DNA from 2 places in the Acidovorax sp. GW821-FHT10A04 genome. Region 1 is predicted to be linked to the other one. Evidence: predicted binding sites of a transcription regulator. Region 1 holds the regulator's gene; the other holds the start of a gene.
What was found. Region 1 encodes NrdR, which represses ribonucleotide reductase genes. Its sites were predicted from a motif close to CACNANATNTNGTG; they were not measured.
Positions count from the first base shown of each region.

Region 2: a site for NrdR is predicted at 7,250-7,263, ahead of AC07PF_RS09105 (ribonucleoside-diphosphate reductase subunit alpha). Genes of this name have one in related genera too.

Region 1 covers NZ_JBWKNZ010000013.1:55,967-65,396, reverse strand. The annotation lists gene AC07PF_RS24290 (lytic transglycosylase domain-containing protein) at 7-861, shown strand; ZMP/ZTP riboswitch at 918-1,069, shown strand; gene glyA (serine hydroxymethyltransferase) at 1,106-2,350, shown strand; gene nrdR (transcriptional regulator NrdR) at 2,363-2,812, shown strand; gene AC07PF_RS24275 (DMT family transporter) at 2,856-3,746, shown strand; gene AC07PF_RS24270 (hypothetical protein) at 3,816-6,137, shown strand; gene AC07PF_RS24265 (YihY family inner membrane protein) at 6,924-8,189, opposite strand; gene AC07PF_RS24260 (DUF2069 domain-containing protein) at 8,390-8,824, shown strand; gene AC07PF_RS24255 (FAD-binding oxidoreductase) at 8,928-9,430, shown strand, end outside.
Region 2 covers NZ_JBWKNZ010000003.1:303,844-313,273, forward strand. The annotation lists gene AC07PF_RS09070 (DUF1266 domain-containing protein) at 1-509, shown strand, start outside; gene ffh (signal recognition particle protein) at 553-1,932, opposite strand; gene AC07PF_RS09080 (cytochrome C assembly family protein) at 2,024-2,821, shown strand; gene AC07PF_RS09085 (PP0621 family protein) at 2,818-3,045, shown strand; gene AC07PF_RS09090 (sensor histidine kinase) at 3,059-4,765, shown strand; gene AC07PF_RS09095 (sigma-54-dependent transcriptional regulator) at 4,788-6,353, shown strand; gene ampD (1,6-anhydro-N-acetylmuramyl-L-alanine amidase AmpD) at 6,337-6,960, shown strand; gene AC07PF_RS09105 (ribonucleoside-diphosphate reductase subunit alpha) at 7,357-9,430, shown strand, end outside.

The DNA.
Region 1 (9,430 bases):
AGAGCTATGACAGCGTCAGGAAAAATCGTCTCCGGCGTGCGAACTTTCGCAGCCGATGTGACCGAAGGTTTTCTTGAAATCACCCACAGCAGCTTCGCCCTCATCGGGCTGACCGTTGCATTCGTCGTTATCGCATTGACCGCCCGGCCCGACCTGCGCCAGGCCGGAGAAGAAAGGCTCATGAACTGGCTGCAGGCGCGCCAGGTCGCCGTGCTGGGCATGCCCATCGAACCCGAAGCGAGCGAGCGCGCCACCGCCGGCAACCCCAAGGACCTGCCCAAGGAACAGGCAGCCGTGGCGTTCTGGCTGAGCAAGAAGTACCGCGTGGCCCCCGAGCCGCTCGCCGTGCTGGTGGCCGAGGCCTATGAACTCGGCGCCCGCAACAAGCTCGACCCGACCCTGATCCTGGCGATCATGGCCATCGAGTCGAACTTCAATCCGTTCGCGCAAAGCGCCGTCGGAGCCCAGGGCCTGATGCAGGTGATGACGACCGTGCACACCGAGAAGTACCAGAACTTCGGCGGCCACTTCGCGGCCTTCGACCCCGTGACCAACCTGCGCGTGGGCGTGAAGGTGCTGCAGGAATGCATCGCCCGCGCCGGCTCGCTCGAAGGCGGCCTGCGCTACTACGTGGGCGCAGCCAACCTGCCCGACGACGGCGGCTACACCGCCAAGGTGCTGGCCGAGCACTTCCGCCTGCGCCAGGTGGCCGGCGGTCGCGCCCTGCCGACCAACCCGCCACCGACCCTGTCCACGCAGGCGCCGGTGCAATCGGTTCCGGCCTCGGCCAAGCTGCCGGCCTCCGCCTCGCCCGCCAACAGTGGCAGCGACAAGGTGGCCCTGCTCTCGCAGCCATCCTGATGAGCGCACGGCCGCGGGCCGCCCTGCTGGAGCGGCAGCGCTGCCTGGGATACACTACGCAGGTACGCAACTGGCGATAGGCGCAGCCCCGCAACCGGGCTGCCGCTGACGTGGAAACCGACAAGGGCTTGCCTCTTGTGAACCACTGGGGAGCGTGCCGCACGGGTGTCATGCCCGCCGCGTTCAGCCGTTCGCCTGGGCAGCCCTTGTTTCAAGGGACACAAGTTCATAGGACTGCCACACCATGTACGACCGCAATATTCTTGTCGAACAAGCCGACCCCGAACTCTTTGCCGCCATCACGGCCGAGAACGCCCGCCAAGAGCACCACATCGAGCTGATCGCCAGCGAGAACTACGCCTCCCCCGCCGTGATGTGGGCCCAGGGCACCCAGCTGACCAACAAGTACGCCGAAGGCTACCCCGGCAAGCGCTACTACGGTGGCTGCGAGCACGTGGACGTGGCCGAGCAGCTGGCCATCGACCGCGTCAAGAAGATCTTCGGCGCCGATGCCGCCAACGTGCAGCCGCATTGCGGTGCCTCGGCCAATGAGGCCGTGTTCCTGGCCTTCCTCAAGCCCGGCGACACCATCATGGGCATGAGCCTGGCCGAAGGCGGCCACCTGACGCACGGCATGCCGCTGAACATGTCGGGCAAGTGGTTCAACGTGGTCTCCTACGGCCTCGACGCCAATGAAGTGCTGGACTACGACGCCATGGAGAAGAAGGCGCACGAGACCAAGCCCAAGCTCATCATCGCCGGTGCCTCGGCCTACAGCCTGCACATCGACTTTGCACGCTTTGCCAAGGTGGCCAAGGACGTGGGCGCGATCTTCATGGTGGACATGGCCCACTACGCCGGCCTGATCGCCGCGGGCGTGTACCCCAACCCCGTGCCCCATGCCGACGTGGTCACCAGCACCACGCACAAGAGCCTGCGCGGCCCGCGCGGCGGCATCATCCTGATGAAGGCCGAGCACGAGAAGGCCATCAACAGCGCCATCTTCCCCGGCCTGCAAGGCGGCCCGCTGATGCACGTGATCGCGGCCAAGGCCGTGGCCTTCAAGGAAGCACTGCAACCCGACTTCAAGGCCTACCAGGAGCAGGTGATCAAGAACGCCCAGGTCGTGGCCGAAACGCTGACCGCCCGCGGCCTGCGCATCGTCTCCGGCGGCACGCAAAGCCACGTGATGCTGGTCGACCTGCGCGCCAAGGGCATCACCGGCAAGGAAGCCGAGGCCGTGCTGGGCTCCGCCCACATGACCATCAACAAGAACGCCATCCCCAACGACCCTGAAAAGCCGATGGTGACCAGCGGCGTGCGCATCGGCACCCCGGCGATGACCACGCGCGGCTTCAAAGAAGAAGAAGCGCGCATCACCGCCAACCTGATCGCCGACGTGCTGGACAACCCGCGCGACGAGGCCAACATCGCCGCCGTGCGTGCCAAGGTCAATGCGCTGACGGCCCGCTTCCCGGTCTACGGCTGATCCGGCCCCGCCATGAAGTGCCCTTTTTGCAGCCACCAGGAAACGCAGGTCGTCGAAACCCGGGTGTCTGAAGAAGGGGACTTCATCCGCCGCCGGCGCCAGTGCGGTGCCTGCGACAAGCGCTTTACCACCTACGAGCGGCCGGAAGTGAACTTCCCGGCCATCGTCAAGAAGGACGGCCGGCGCATCGAGTACGAGCGCGGCAAGCTGCTCGGCTCGTTCAACCTGGCGCTGCGCAAGCGCCCCGTGAGCACCACGCAGATCGACAGCGCCATCGAGCGCATCGAGGAAAAGCTGCTCAACCTGGGCCAGCGCGAAGTGCTCTCCAGCCGCATCGGCGAACTGGTGATGCGCGAGCTCAAGAAGCTCGACAAGATCGCCTACATCCGCTTTGCCAGCGTGTACCGCAGCTTCGAGGACATCGACGACTTCCGCGCCATGGTCGACGAAGTCCGCAAGTAGCACGCAGCCTGCAGACTTTGCCGGGCTGCATGACAATGCACCAGTGAAGACCCGCCATTTTTTGCAGCTGGTGCTGCTGTCTGCCCTGTGGGGCGCCTCCTTCCTTTTCATCCGTGTCGCGAGCCCCGTGCTCGGGCCCAATGTCATGGCCGCGCTGCGCATCGGCCTGGCCACGCTCACGCTGATGTTCATCATGCGCGTGGCCGGCGAGCGCTGGCCCTGGCACCACTGGCGGGAGCTGCTCGGTCTCGGTGCGCTCACGGTGGCCATCCCCTTCCTGCTGTACTCCTGGGCGGCGCTGTACCTGCCCGCGGGCTACAGCTCGCTGCTGAACACCATGGCCGTGCCGTTCAGCGTGATCGCCGCAGCCTGGCTCAAGGAGGACACGCTGAGTGCGCGCAAGTGGCTGGGCTGCCTCTGCGGCTTTGCCGGCGTGGCGCTCATCGTGCAGCTGGGCCCGGTCACGCCCACACCCGCCCTGATCATTGCCGCCCTGGCGTGCATGACGGCATCGGCCTGCTACGGCGTCTCCACCCCCTGGATGAAGCGCGCCACCACGCGCATGCCGCCGCTGGCGATTGCGGCCGGCATCCACGGCACGGCCCTGGTCATGCTGCTGCCTGGCGCGGCGTGGAGCCTGCCCGAGGCACGGTTCACGCCCACGGCCCTGGCCGCCGTGGCCGTCATGGGCATCGTCACCTCGGGCCTGGCCTACTGGCTCAACCTGCGCGTGCTCAGCCAGGTCTCGCCCGTGGCGGCCATGAGCAGTGCCTTCATGATCCCGCTGTTCGGGGTGGCCTGGGGCCACCTGTTCCTGGGCGAGGCCCTGGGCCCGGGCATGCTCTGGGGCGGCCTGCTGGTGCTGGTGGCCACAGGGCTGGTGACGGGCTTTAACCCGCTGCGCTGGCTGGGCGCCAGCGTGTCGCGCTCGTAGGCGATCACCTACAGGCCTGTTCGCCCGGGTCCGGGGCAGCAAAGGGCGCTGGCTGCCGACAATGAAGGCATGGACCCGCAGCCGCAGCCGACCGTCGCCACCGCCCTCCCCACCCACCGTGCCCCGCTGCAGCCCGAGCAGCCGCCACCCCAGCATGCCTGGCAGTTCTTTCGCGCCGGCGGCGTGGACCAGGTCATCATCCAGAGCGGCGAGGACATCGCCCACCTGGCCGAGCTGGACCAGAAACTCTGGGTAGCCCTGGCCTGCCCCACCCGCGGCATCGAGTTCGACGAGCGCACGCTGGACCTGATCGACACCGACAAGGATGGCCGCATCCGCCCGCCCGAACTGCTGGCGGCCTGCGCCTGGGCCTGCGCGCAGCTGCGCAGCGCGGACGAGCTGGCACGCCCCGGCGACACGTTGGAGATCAGCGCCATCGACGACGGCACAGAAGAAGGCGCCGCGCTGGCCGCGGAGGCCAGGCGCCTGTTGGCCATGGCCGGCCGGCCCGAGGCCACGGCGATTGCGCTGGCCGACGTGCTCGAACGCAGCCAGCAGCTCAGTGGCATGCGTTTCAACGGCGACGGCATCATCACCGTGGACACCGCGGGCAAGGACGACAGCGTGGCCCGCGAGGCCATCGCCCACATCATCACCACCCACGGCAGCATTCCGCCCGCCACCGACAAGCAGTTGCCCGGCATCGACCGCCAGCGTGCCGAGGCGTTCTTTGCAGAACTTGGGCAGCTCAGGACCTGGGCCGCCCAGGCGCGCGGCGCCACCACCGGCCTGGCCCTGGGCGACCGCACGCTGGCCGCCACCGAGGCCATGAACACCGTGGCGGCCAAGGTGGAGGACTTCTTTGCCCGCACCCGCCTGGCCGCCTACGATCCGCGTGCCGCCACAGCACTGAACCCCTCGCTCGACGGCTACAGCGCCATGGCGGGCCAGGACCTGGGCCTGGCCTCGCCAGCCATCACCACCCTGCCCCTGGCCCCCATCACCCCCGGGGGCACCCTGCCCCTGCGGCACGGCGTGAACCCGGCCTGGGCCAAGGCCCTGCGCAACTTCCGCGAGCGCACGGTGGAGTCCCTGCTGGCGCGCAGCAACGCCGAAAGCCTCACGCAGGACGAATGGCAACTGATCCAGAAATCGCTGGCCCCCTGCCAGCAATGGCTGGCCGACCGCCCCGCCACCCGCCTCGACACGCTGGACGAAGACGTGCGCGAGGCCTTGCTCGCGGGTGATGCCGAGCAGCGCGTGATGGCCCTGATCGGCGAAGACGAAGCCGAGCAGGCCCACAACGAGCAGGCCCTGGGGCTGGAGAAACTGCTGCGTTTCAAGCGCGACCTGCTGGAGCTGCTCAACAATTTTGTCTCGTTCTCGGCCTTCTACCAGCGCCGGGGCGCCATCTTCCAGGCCGGCACCCTGTACCTGGATGCGCGCAGCTGCGACCTGGTGGTGCAGGTGCCCGACGCTGCGCGCCACGCCAAGCTGGCCGGCCTGGCCAAGACCTACCTGGCCTACTGCGACTGCACGCGCAAGGGCCAGAAGATGGGCATCGTGGCGGCCTTCACCGCGGGCGACGTGGATTTCCTCTTCGTGGGCCGCAATGGCGTGTTCTACGACCGCGATGGCAAGGACTGGGATGCGACCATCACCCGCATCATCGAGAACCCCACGAGCATCCGCCAGGCCTTCTTCTCGCCCTACAAGAAGTTCGTGCGCATGGTCGAGGAGCAGGTGGCCAAGCGTGCATCGGCCAGCGATGCGCGCGCGCAGAAGTCACTGGGCACGGCCGCCAGCACCCTGGCCAGCACCGATCTCAAGACGGTGGGCACCAACGCCAGCAGCGTGACCGTGCCCGGTACCCCGCGCCGCACCGACGTGGGCACGGTGGCGGCCATCGGCGTGGCGCTGGGCAGCATCAGCGCGGTGCTGGTGGGCATCTTCGGCAAGTTCGTGGACCTGGGGGTGTGGATCCCCCTGGCCCTCATCGGCATCGTGCTCGCGATCTCGGGGCCGAGCATGCTGATCGCCTGGCTCAAGCTGCGTCAGCGTAGCCTGGGGCCGATCCTGGATGCCAGTGGCTGGGCGATCAATGGGCGCATGCGGGTGAACACGCGGTTGGGCGGTTCCCTGTCGCAGGTGGCCAAGGTGCCGGCCAATGCACGGCGCATGCTCGATGATCCGTTTGCGGAGTCCCAAAGCCCTGTGTGGGTGGCTCTGGGCGTGTTGGTTGCAGTGGTTGTGGTGGTGTTTGTGGCTTGGCGGGCGCATTGGCTGGATCGGTGGGTGCCGCAGGTGACGGTGACACCGCCTGTCGCGGCACCGGCGGCTGGGGCCAGTGATGTGACGCCGGCTGCTTCGGCGGCTTCGCCTGCGCGTTGAGTTCAGCACTTCTGTTGCCTCTTGTGCCTGGGTTGAGGGCGGAGGCCGGGATGTGCGCCCGGCGGCGCACCTTCTTTCTTTTGCGTCGCCAAAAGAAAGAAGGCAAAGAAAAGGCGACCCCCAGTCTGCGTCCCTTCGCTTCGCTACGGGCAACCTGCGATGCTCGTTCCTGGGGTGGCGTCGCAGAACTCGCTGCGTTCTTCGAACTCCGCTCAAACAGCTGCGACGAGCTAGACAACGAAGTGCGTGTGTCCTTCGGCACACGCACCCACCCCAGGCCCTGCGCTTCTCGGCGCAGCCAGCAGGGGTGGGGGAGCGGGGTCCACACGGCTGCTGCTGTCGCAGCTACGCCGTGTGTCGGTTACGCGCTGCGCGCTGCCGACGCGCTGGGTGATCGCTCTGGCGAACCGAGCGTAGCGAAGGACCACAGGCCGAGAGAAGCAATGGCCCGTATGGAGCCCGCTTCCACCCCCTTCTGACCGTGCCGAGAAGCGCAGGGCCTGGGGTGAGCGCGTGCCGAAGGACACGCGCATCGTGAACTGACTCACCGCGGTTGTTTGAGCGGAGTTGCCTCGCAGAGGCAACGCAGCGAGTTCCGCGGTGCACCCCAGGACCGAGCATCGCAGGCTGCCCCCAGCGCCCGACAGGGCGATGGGGGACACGGGCAGCGGGGTCGCCTTTTCTTTGCCTTCTTTCTTTTGGCGACGCAAAAGAAAGAAGGTGCGCCGCCGGGCGCACATCCCGGCCTCCGAACTCAGCAGAGGCACGCAGCAACCACTCCAGAGCTCAGCCCCGCACCGCCCCCCGAAGCAAATCCGCCACCTTCATCCTCTCCAACCCCGCACAGCTCCAGAACGACCCCAGACTCTCCACCCGCTCCAACAGCAACTTCTCCACCAGCGGCTCGGCCGAAGTAGCCAAAGGATCCACCAGCAGCAGGTACCGCGGCTCAGCCACATCCGCCGCATCGGGGTCGCTGGTGGCATCGTTGATCTGCCCGACCCAATCGAGAGACAGCAGCGCATCGAGCACAGGCTCGAGCTGCAGCACGTCGAGCCGCAGCAACAGCGCCAGCTCGCTCGCACGCAAGCCCTTTTGCGCATGGCGCCGCGCCAGGTACAGCTCCTGCAGCACTTCCACCGCGAGCTGGAAGTTCCAGCCCGCCACGGTGCCACGCCGGGCCACGCCGGCCAGCAGGCTGGGCAGGTAGGCGGTCACCACCGCACCCAGCAGCACGATGACCCAGGCCACATAGATCCAGACCAGCAGGATGGGCAGGGTGGCGAACGCGCCGTACACCACCGAATAGGTCGGCACATTGCTCAGGTAGATCGCCAGCACCCGCTTGGCCAGCTCGATGCAGACCGACACGAACAGGCCGCCGGCCCAGGCGTGGCGCCATTTCACGGGGGTGTTGGGCACGTAGTGGTACAGCGCCGCCATGCAGCCGGCCAGCACGAAGAACTGGATCGAATCGAACAGCAGCTGCACGCCGCTGGGCAGCGCCTTCACCAGCCCGCCCGATGCCGACATGACGTACGAGGTGACGGCCAGGCTCACGCCCAGCAGCAGCGGGCCCAGGGTGATCACGGCCCAGTAGATCAGCACGCGCTGGCCCAGGGGGCGCAGGCGGCGCACGCGCCAGATGTCGTTGAGCGTGCGGTCCATGGTGAGGATCAGGGCCAGCGCCGTGGCCAGCAGGATGCTGAAGCCCGCCACCCCCAGGCTGCTGGCCTTGGCCGCGAACTGGGTGAGGTAGCCCAGCACCTGGCGCGAGATGCTGTCGGGCACCAGGCTGTCGACCAGCCAGCGCTGCAGCACGTCCTGCACCTTGCCGAAGATGGGGAACGCGGTGAACACTGCCAGCGCCACCACGAAGAAGGGCACCAGCGCCAGCGTGGTCGTGAAGGTCAGGCTGCTGGCCGTCAGGCCCAGGTGGTCTTCGCGAAAGCGCTCGCGCAGGGTCAGGGCCGTCGTTTTCCAGGGGAAATGCGACAGCTGCGTGATCAGCGCTTCGATGCGCAAGGCTACAGTCTGCAAGGTCAAGGGCATGGCCGATATGATCCTAGGCCCGGAAGAGGACCACAGGGTGGTGTGGGAACGCTGCATCGCAGGGATGCGAAAAGCGCATCCAGCACGCATTGTGGCCCCAAGCGCGGCACAGACCAGCAGCGAAAATGGGCGGCCGCAGCCCCCTTCTTTTCCCTGCGCTGCACCGCCCTGCCCACTGTTCGTTACCTGACCTGCCACCGATGACCGCACCCCTCCCCGTCTCCGACCACGCCATCGCCGCCACCCGCTGGGCCGCCACCGGCAGCGTGATGGCGCTGATCGTGCTGTGCCTGGCCTGGGAGCTGGTGCTGGCCCCCGTGCGCCCCGGCGGCTCGTGGATCGCCCTGAAGGCGCTGCCGCTGTGCATTCCGCTGGCCGGCCTGCTCAAGAACCGCATGTACACCTACCGCTGGGTGAGCCTGGTGATCTGGCTGTACTTCACCGAAGGCGTGGTGCGCGGCTGGGGTGACAAGCCGCCCTCGCAGTGGCTGGCCTGGGCCGAGGTGCTGCTGTGCCTGGTGCTTTTCACGGCCTGCACGCTGCACGTGCGGCTGCGCCAGCGCAACGCCAAGGCCATGGCAGCCGCCAGAGAATCACAGGAAGGGCAGCAGGCGCTGTCCTCACCCGCCGCCTGACACGGTACAAGCCCCACCCGACAATCCACCATCACGCTGCAATCAATGCCCTGGCGCCAGCCCCGGCAGCAGCCCTGACCGCTGTAGACGAAAGGCCAACGACATGACCACCACCCTCCTCGACACCCTGCGCACCCTGGTCGGCCCGGCCCATGTGCTGACCGACGGCGACCTGACCGCCTGGGAGCAGGACTGGCGCCGCCGCGTGCGCGGCAAGGCCCTGGCCGTGGTGCGCCCCGCCAGCACGCAGGAAGTGGCTGCCGTGGTCAAGGCCTGCGCCGCGGCCGGCACGGCCATCGTGCCGCAGGGTGGCAACACCGGCTTGGCGGTGGGCTCCACGCCCGACGACAGCGGCACGCAGATCGTGCTGAGCCTCACGCGCATGAACGCCGTGCGCAGCGTCGACACCGACAACCTCACCATGACGGTGGAGGCCGGCTGCATCCTGCAGAACCTACAGGACGTGGCGCAGAACGCGGGCGTGTTGTTCCCCCTGTCGCTCGCGGCCGAGGGCAGCTGCACCATCGGTGGCAACCTGGGCACCAATGCCGGCGGCACGCAGGTGGTGCGCTACGGCAATGCGCGCGACCTGTGCCTGGGCCTGGA
Region 2 (9,430 bases), on a different contig from region 1:
GCGGCTTCGCCGATGCGCGCATGCCGCGCCTGGCCGATTCGCTGCAGCAGTCCCTGCGCCCGGCCCTGCTGCACCTGCTAGGCCTGCGCAGCGACATGGCCGATGACCAGGTCCGCGCCGCCCTGCCCGCGCAGCTGCGCGAGCGCTGGTTCCGCATGGGCCTGGACGCCCTGCGCCCCGACGATGCCCCGCGCGACGCGATGGCCCTGGCCTGCGCGCGCGTGGCCTTCGCGACGCGCACCGCCGCCCTGCTGGGCTGGCTGGACGAGGCCACGCAGTGGCAGATCCTGCACCACAACGCGCAGCGCGCGGCCGACTGCTTCCACAGCTGGCAGGATTTCGGCAGCGCCTGCGCACGCGGCCGCCATCAATGGGTGGCCCATTCGCGCGCCGACAGCCTGGGGGTGGCCTTCACCGAGGAAGAGGTGGCGCAATGGGTGGCCAACCGCGACCATCCCTGGCACTGGCTGCCCTGGCCGCTGCCGCCACCGCCCATGAAAAAGCCCTGAGGAGCCGGCGCTCATCAGGGCTGTGGATGACCGGAGACCGGGGTCAGAACGGCATCTTGGGCATGCCGCCGCCGCCCAGGCCTTTCATGCCGCCCATCTTCTTCATCATCTTCATCAGGCCGCCGCCCTTCATCTTCTTCATCATGTCCTGCATCTGCTCGAACTCCTTGAGCAGGCGGTTGACCTCCTGGACATGCACGCCGGCACCACCCGCGATGCGCTTCTTGCGCGTGGCCTTGATCAGCTCGGGCTTGCGGCGCTCCAGCGGCGTCATGCTCTGGATGATGCCTTCCTTGCGCTTGATGTCCTTCTCGGCCTTGTCCATGTCCACGGCGCCGGCCTTGGCGGTGAACTGGGCCGGCAGCTTGTCCATGAGGCTCGACAGGCCGCCCATCTGCTTCATCTGCTGCAGCTGCGACAAAAAGTCGTTGAGGTCGAAGCCGTCACCGCTCTTGACCTTGGCGGCCAGCTTCTGCGCGGCCTCGATGTCCACACCGGCCGTGACCTGCTCCACCAGGGCCACGATGTCGCCCATGCCCAGGATGCGGCCCGCATGCCGCTCGGCGTCGAAGACCTCCAGGCCGTCAAGCTTTTCGGAGACGCCGGCGAACTTGATCGGCGCGCCCGTGATCTGGCGCACCGACAGCGCGGCACCGCCACGCGAGTCGCCGTCGAGCTTGGTCAGCACGATGCCGGTGAGCGGCAGGGCTTCCTTGAAGGCCTTGGCCGTGTTGATCGCGTCCTGGCCCTGCATGGCATCGACCACGAACAGGGTCTCGACTGGGTTCAGCGCGGCGTGCAGGTCCTTGATTTCCTTCATCAGCACTTCGTCGATGGCCAGGCGGCCGGCCGTGTCGACCAGCAGCACGTCGAAGTAGTGTTTCTTGGCGTAGTCGAGCGCGGCCAGGCCGATATCGAGCGGCTTCTGCTCGGGCGTGCTCGGGAACCACTCGGCACCGGCCTGCTTCGTCACGGTCTTGAGCTGCTCGATGGCGGCGGGGCGGTACACGTCGCCCGAGACGGTGAGCACCTTCTTCTTGCGCTTTTCGATCAGGTGCTTGGCCAGCTTGGCCGTGGTCGTGGTCTTGCCGGCGCCCTGCAGGCCGGCCATCAGGATCACGGCCGGTGGCTGGGCCGCCAGGTTGATGTCGGAAATGCCCTCGCCCATGGTGGCGGCGAGTTCGCGGTTGACGATGGAGACCAGGGTCTGGCCCGGCTTGAGTGAGCCCAGCACTTCCTGGCCCAGGGCCTTTTCCTTGACGCGGGCAATGAAATCCCGCACGACGGGCAGGGCCACGTCGGCTTCGAGCAGGGCCATGCGCACCTCGCGCAGCATGTCCTGCACGTTGGATTCGGTGATGCGGGCCTGGCCACGCATCTCCTTGACGAGGCGCGTGAGTTTGTCGGTAAGGGCGGAGGCCATAGGGATTGTTCCGGTGTTGCCCACGGGCGATTGGCACGGGTGGGCCCGCCAGGGCGCTGGCGGTGAAGCGAAAGGCAACTAAACTGTGCCCATGATTTTACCCAGTGCTTCTCCCCTGGGCTGGCTGCTCGCGCTTGCCGCAGCGGCGGCCTATGCCATGCCCGCTGCCGCGGCGTCGCGCCTGGGGGCGGCCGGCATGCGCAACGCCCTGCTGCTGGCATGGTTGCTGCACGGGGCCACGCTGGTGCTGGGGCTGTGGAACGAGGCGCCACGCTTCGGCTTTGCGCAGGCCCTGTCGATGACGGCCTGGCTGGTGCTCACGGTGTACGCGGTGGAAAAGCAGCTGTTTCCGCAGATGCAGGCGCGCTGGGTCCTGGCGGTGCTGGGTGCCCTGGCCATCGTGCTGGCGATGGTGTTCCCGGGCCAGCCGCTGCACGTGTCGGCCTCGGCCTGGCTGCCGCTGCACCTGGCGCTGGGCATCGCCTGTTACGGCCTGTTCGGCGCCGCCGTGGTGCATGCCTGGCTGATGACACGCGCCGAGCGCCACATCCGCCAGGCAGAAGACCCGCACAGCGGCATTCCGCTGCTCACCCTGGAGCGCCTGACCTTCCGCTTCGTGACGGCCGGCTTCGTGCTGCTCACCGCCACGCTGCTGGCCGGCTGGCTGTTCGGCGACGCCCTCTATGGCCGTGCCTGGCGCTGGGACCACAAGGCGATCTTCTCGCTGATGGCCTGGATCACGTTTGCCACGCTGCTGCTGGGCCGGGCGCGCTTCGGCTGGCGCGGCCGCACCGCCGTGGGCGTGCTCTACGCGGGCGCGGGCCTGCTGCTGCTGGCCTATGTGGGCTCGCGCTTCGTGCTCGAAGTCATCCTGGGCCGCAGCGCATGAAGTACCTTGTTCTGCTGGTGGTGCTGGTGGTGGCCATCGGCATCTGGCGCAGCAACCGCGCCGCGCCCAAGGAGGCCCAGCCCGGCAAGGCCCGCCCCCCGGCGCTGCCCCAGGACATGGTGGCCTGCGCGCACTGCGGCGTGCACGTGCCGCGTGCCGAGGCCCAGATCCAGGGGGAGAGCACCTACTGCAGCCTGGAGCACCTGCGCCTTGGCAAGCCCTGAACCGACGACGCCCATGGCCGATAGCCCGCCGCCGGCCAGCAACCTGCTGGTGACGGTGGACGCGCCTTTCCTGCGCCTGTGGAAGGGCTTCCTGACCGCCCGGGTGATGGTCGCCATCGCCCTGGTCCTGCTGCAGACCCTGGGCCAGGCGGTCAACCAGACGCTGGACCCGGCCACGCTGGCGGTCACCATGGCCTACCTGGTCGCCACCATCCTGATGCGCATCCTGGCACGCCACCGGCCGCCGCCACCGGGCACGGGCATGCACTGGCTGCCGTCCATCGGCGTCGACCTGGCCGTGGTCTGCGCCCTGCAGCTGCTGCACTCGGGCGCCCTAAACTACACCCCGCTGTTTGGCCTGCCGATCCTCATGGCGGCCGTGCTGGGCACCCTGACGCTGGCGCTGGGCACCACGGCGGGCGTGACCCTGCTGCTGCTGGGCCTGGCCTGGCTGGGCTCGCGCGCCGGGGTCGACGACCCCCAGCGCTACCTGCAAAGCGCCCTCACGGGCACGGGCTACTTCATCGTCTCCTACCTGGTGCACCAGCTCGCCACGCGCCTGGCGCGCGAGCAGGAAGTGGCCCTGCAAAGCCAGATGACGGCGCGTGTGCAGACGCAGGTGAGTGCCCTGGTGATCCAGAACCTCACGGACGGCGTGCTCGTGGTGGACGAAAACGACACCGTGCGCACGGCCAACCCCGCGGCCCTGCAATTGCTTGGCCAGCCGCCGCTGCCGCCGCTGCCCTTTTCGCTAACGCATGCCGCCGCCTGGGATCCCCTGGTGAAGCTGGCGCGCCGCACCTTCCGCCAGGAGATGCCCCAGACCGCCGATGCGGACCTGCTGCACCCCGGCGAAAGCCCCACCGGGCTGCATGTGCGCACCTGGCTGACCTCCTCGCGCACCCTGGCGCGCGAGGCCGGCAGCGAGCGGCTGTGCGTGATGTTCCTGCACGACCTGCGCGAGATGCAGGCGCGTCTGCGCACCGAGAAGCTGGCCGCGATGGGCCGCATGTCGGCCGCCGTGGCGCACGAGATCAGGAACCCCCTGGCGGCCATCGTCCAGGCCAATGCGCTGCTCGAGGAGGACCTCACGGACCCCGGCCAGAAGCGCCTGGCGCACATGGTGCAGCAGAACGCGGAACGCCTGGCACGCATTGCCGAGGAGGTGCTGGACATCGCCCGCGTGCAGCACCAGATCAGCCATTCGCCCGCCTCCACCCTGCAACTGGACGCAGCCGTGTCCCAGGTCTGGAACGACTGGCAAGGCCAGGACCCGGCACAGCGGCGCGGGCTGGTGGCCCTGGGTGCGGGCGATGCGCATGTGGAGTTCGACTCCGAGCACCTGCGCCGCGTGCTGGTGAACCTGCTGGACAATGCCCTGCGCTACCGGGGCGCCGAACCGGACTCGCTGTGCATCACCACGCGCACCAGCATCACCGGCCAGATCAGCCTGCAGGTCTGGAGCGATGGGGCGCCCATGGACAAGTCCGTGGAACGCCACCTGTTCGAGCCCTTCTTCTCGTCCGAAAGCCGCTCCAGCGGCCTGGGCCTGTACATCTGCCGCGAGCTGTGCCAGCGCCATGGCGCCTCGATCGGCTACCAGCGGGTCGTGCGCCTGACCCAGCGTGGCGAAACCGGCGGCAATGCATTTACGGTAGGCTTTCGGCGCACCACCCGCCCTTCCGAGCCGGCCTCCCTGTTCGACACCATCGTGGTCTGAAAGCCTTTTTCTTCTGCCCCCCATGAACGCCCCTGCTGCTTCCATCCTTGTCGTGGACGACGAGCCCGATCTGCGCACGCTCTACGAACTCACGCTGCTGCGCGAAGGCTACCGCGTGGAAACGGCCGCCAGCGTGCAGGAGGCGCGCGAGCAGCTCAAGGCCCACCGCTTCGACGCCGTGATCACCGACATGCGCCTGCCCGACGGCTTCGGCATGGAGCTGCTGCAGGACCTGCGCGACCAGCAGCGCAAGGAGCGCTGCGTGGTCATGACGGCCTATGGCTCGGCCGAGAACGCCGTGGAAGCCCTGCGCTCGGGCGCCTTCGACTACCTGACCAAGCCAGTGGACTTGAAGCAGTTCCGCTCGGTCGTGGCCTCGGCCATCCAGGGCACGGGGGGCGTGCCCGCGCCGCGCGCCTCGCGCACCCCGGGCGGGCGCGCAGGTGGCGGTAGCGGTACGGTCGATGCCCAGGCCTCGTCCTCGGCGCTGGACCGGCTGGTCGGCGAGTCGGCCGCCATGCGCAATGTCAAGCAGCGCGTGGCCAAGGTCGCACGCGGCATGGCGCCGGTGCTGATCCACGGCGAGTCGGGCACCGGCAAGGAGCTCGTCGCCCAGGCACTGCACGCCAGCAGCCAGCGCGCCGATGGCCCCTGGGTGGCCGTGAACTGCGGCGCCATTCCCGAGAACCTGCTCGAGGCCGAGTTCTTCGGCGCGCGCAAGGGCTCCTACACCGGCGCCAGCCAGGACCGGGACGGCTACTTCCAGGCTGCGCGCGGGGGCACCTTGTTCCTCGACGAGATCGGCGACCTGCCGCTGGCCATGCAATCGAAGCTGCTGCGCGCCATCCAGGAGCGCAGCGTGCGCGCCCTGGGCTCCACGCAGGAGGAGACGGTGGACGTGCGCATCGTGAGCGCCACGCACCGCGACCTGGCGGCCGACGTGCAGAGCGGCCGCTTCCGCCAGGACCTGTACTACCGCCTGAATGTGATCGAGGTCGTGATCCCGCCGCTGCGCGAGCGGCGCGAGGACCTGCCGGCCCTGTGCCGGGCCCTGCTCGCGCGCATCGCGCAGGACTCGGGCATGCCCGTGCCGGCCCTCACCGAGCACGCGATCCAGGCCATTGCCGCCCACCCGCTGACCGGCAACGTGCGCGAGCTTGAGAACCTGCTGCACCGCGCCGTGGCGCTGAGCGAAGGGGACGAGCTGCACGTGGACGGCGTGGCACCCCCGGCGGGCAGCGCAGCCCCCGACCGCGCTGAGCACATGCTGCCGCCGGATGCCGCGGCCTTCGCACCATTGGCCGCGCCGGACGCGCGCGATGCCGACGGTGCCCCGGCCCTCCCCACCGCCGGCTTGGCCGCCAGCCCGGCGATGCCGGGCGCCAGCACGCCCCTGCCCAGCGACCTGCAGGCCTGGCTGGACCAGCAGGAGCGCGACATCCTGGTGCGCGCACTGCGCGAGGCGGGGTTCAACCGCACGGCCACGGCGGCGCGCCTGGGCATCAGCCTGCGCCAGATCCGCTACCGCATCGCGCGCCTGAACATCGCCGTACCCAATGACCAGGACGCCCATGACGACGCTGGCTGACGCAGCCGGTGCCGGCGGCTCCGCCTGGGAGCAGGGCTGGCACCGGTCGGCCGTGCGCCACCCCTCGCCCAACTACGGCCCGCGCCCGCCAGCGGCACAGATCGACCTGATCGTGGTGCACTCCATCAGCCTGCCTCCGGGCGAGTACGGGGGCCCGGCCGTGCGCCAGCTGTTCACCAACACGCTCGACTGGGATGCGCACGCCTATTACCAGGGCATCCGCGGCCTCACGGTGTCCGCGCACTTCTTCATCGAGCGCACCGGGGTGCTCTGGCAGTTCGTGGACTGCGACCAGCGCGCCTGGCATGCCGGGCCCTCGGCCTACCGGGGCCGCGCGCAATGCAACGACGATTCCATCGGCATCGAGCTCGAAGGCCTTGAGGGCGAGCGCTTCGAGGCCGCCCAGTACGCCACCCTGGCCTGGCTGTGCCGCGACATCGCGCTGCGCTATCCGATCGCCCACCTGGCCGGCCACGAGCACATTGCCCCCGGGCGCAAGCACGATCCCGGCGCGGGTTTCGACTGGGCCGCCGTGCAGCAGTCCCTGGCCTGGCCAGCGGAGCGCTTTCCTCCCGAAACCCGGCCGGCGAACGCCATCGGCGATTGATCCGCCGGGCGTGGCACCTCGCCCCCCACGGACGGTGCCGGGACGCCACACCCGCAAATATTTTTTTGTGCGAATGCACAAATCCACGGCGCCAGTGCGCATGCGGCCTGCCGCGCAAAACCCCGCCGCATGGCGCGCGGTTGCGCGGTTTTTTCAGGCATCCATCGCGCGCATGGCGGGTTCGCAGCAGGTCCGTGCAGGCGCTTTATCCCTGGTGACACATGCTGTTTCGGAATTTGGGGTCGCCAGCGGCGGTACACTACAGGTAGCGTATTGAACGCGACAGACACACCATATATAGTGTGCGCCAGACGAGAAGCTGGCGCATCGCTTCTCTCCCCGGCGGCACCGAAAGCCGCCCGCACATCCCAGACAGCACCCAAAAAGAGGACATCCATGCAAGCTGCTTTGAACACGCCTTCGTCCACCACCCGCCCCGCATCCACGGATGCACCCGAGGCGGCTTCTGCACCGGAGGGCGCGAACCCCACGTTCGCCCACTACCAGATCATCCGCCGCAATGGCGCCGTGGTCCCGTTCGAGCCGCAGAAGATTGCCGTGGCGATGATGAAGGCGTTTCTGGCAGTGCACGGCACCCAGGGTGCCGCGTCGGCCAGCGTGCGCGAAGTGGTGGACACGCTGACCCAGAACGTCGCCCGCGCCCTGGCGCGCTCGCGTCCTGGCGGCGGCACCTTCCATATTGAAGACGTGCAGGACCAGGTGGAACTGGTGCTGATGCGCGGTGGCCACCACGAAGTGGCCCGCGCCTACGTGCTGTACCGCGAAAGCCGCACCCAGGAGCGTGCCCGCCATGTCGAACAGGAAGCCCAGGCCGCTCCCGCCCCGGCACTGCACGTGCTGGACGGCGACAAGCGCGTGGTGCTTGACCTGGTGCGCCTGCGGGGCCTGATCGAGTCGGCCTGCGTGAACCTGGGCGCCGACGTGTCGGCCCAGCCCATCGTGGCCGAGACCATGCGCAACCTGTACGACGGCGTCCCCATGGACGAGGTCTACAAGGCCTCCATCCTGGCAGCCCGCACGCTGATCGAAAAGGACCCCGACTACACCTACGCTACCGCACGCCTGCTGCTGCACACCATCGTGCGCGAAGTGCTGGGCCGCGAGGTCACCCAGGCCGAAATGGGCCAGAGCTACGTGGAGTACTTCCCGCAGTTCATCCAGAAGGGCGTGGACAACGAGCTGCTGGACCCGCGCCTGCTGACGTTCGACCTGGCCCGCCTGGGCGCCGCCCTCAATGCCGACCGCGACCTGCAGTTCGACTACCTGGGCCTGCAGACCCTGTACGACCGCTACTTCCTGCACGTGCGCAAGACCCGCATCGAGCTGCCCCAGTGCTTCTTCATGCGCGTGGCCATGGGCCTGTCGCTCAACGAAGCCGACCGTGAAGCCCGCGCCATCGAGTTCTACGAGATCCTCTCGAGCTTCGACTTCATGTCCAGCACGCCCACGCTGTTCAACAGCGGCACGCTGCGCTCGCAGCTGTCCTCGTGCTACCTGACCACCGTGCCCGACCACCTCGAAGGCATCTACGACTCCATCAAGGAGAACGCGCTGCTGTCCAAGTTCGCCGGCGGCCTGGGCAACGACTGGACCCGCGTGCGTGCCCTGGGCTCGCACATCAAGGGCACGAACGGCGAATCGCAGGGCGTGGTGCCCTTCCTCAAGGTGGTCAACGACACGGCCGTGGCCGTGAACCAGGGCGGCAAGCGCAAGGGCGCCGTCTGCACCTATCTGGAAACCTGGCACCTGGATATCGAGGAGTTCCTGGAGCTGCGCAAGAACACCGGCGATGACCGCCGCCGCACGCACGACATGAACACGGCCAACTGGATCCCCGACCTGTTCATGCGCCGCGTGATGGAAAAGGGCACCTGGACCCTGTTCTCGCCCTCCGACGTGCCTGACCTGCACGACCTGTTCGGCACCGCCTTCGAGAAGGCCTACGTGGCCTATGAAGCACGGGCTGCACGCGGCGAGATCAAGCCCTCCAAGACGGTGCAGGCCACCGACATGTGGCGCAAGATGCTGACCATGCTGTTCGAGACCGGCCATCCCTGGATCACCTTCAAGGATGCCTGCAATGTGCGCTCGCCCCAGCAGCACGCCGGCGTGGTGCACTCGTCCAATCTGTGCACCGAGATCACGCTGAACACCAGCGACACCGAGACCGCGGTCTGCAACCTGGGTTCCGTGAACCTGCTGCAGCACTTGAAGGACGGCCAGATCGACCACGCCAAGCTGCGCAAGACCATCACCGTGGCCATGCGCATGCTGGACAACGTGATCGACATCAACTACTACGCGGTCAACAAGGCGCGTGACTCCAACCTGCGCCACCGCCCCGTGGGCCTGGGCCTGATGGCTTTCCAGGACAGCCTGTACGAACTGCGCATTCCCTACGCTTCGCAAGCGGCCGTGGAGTTCGCCGACAAGTCGATGGAAGCCATCT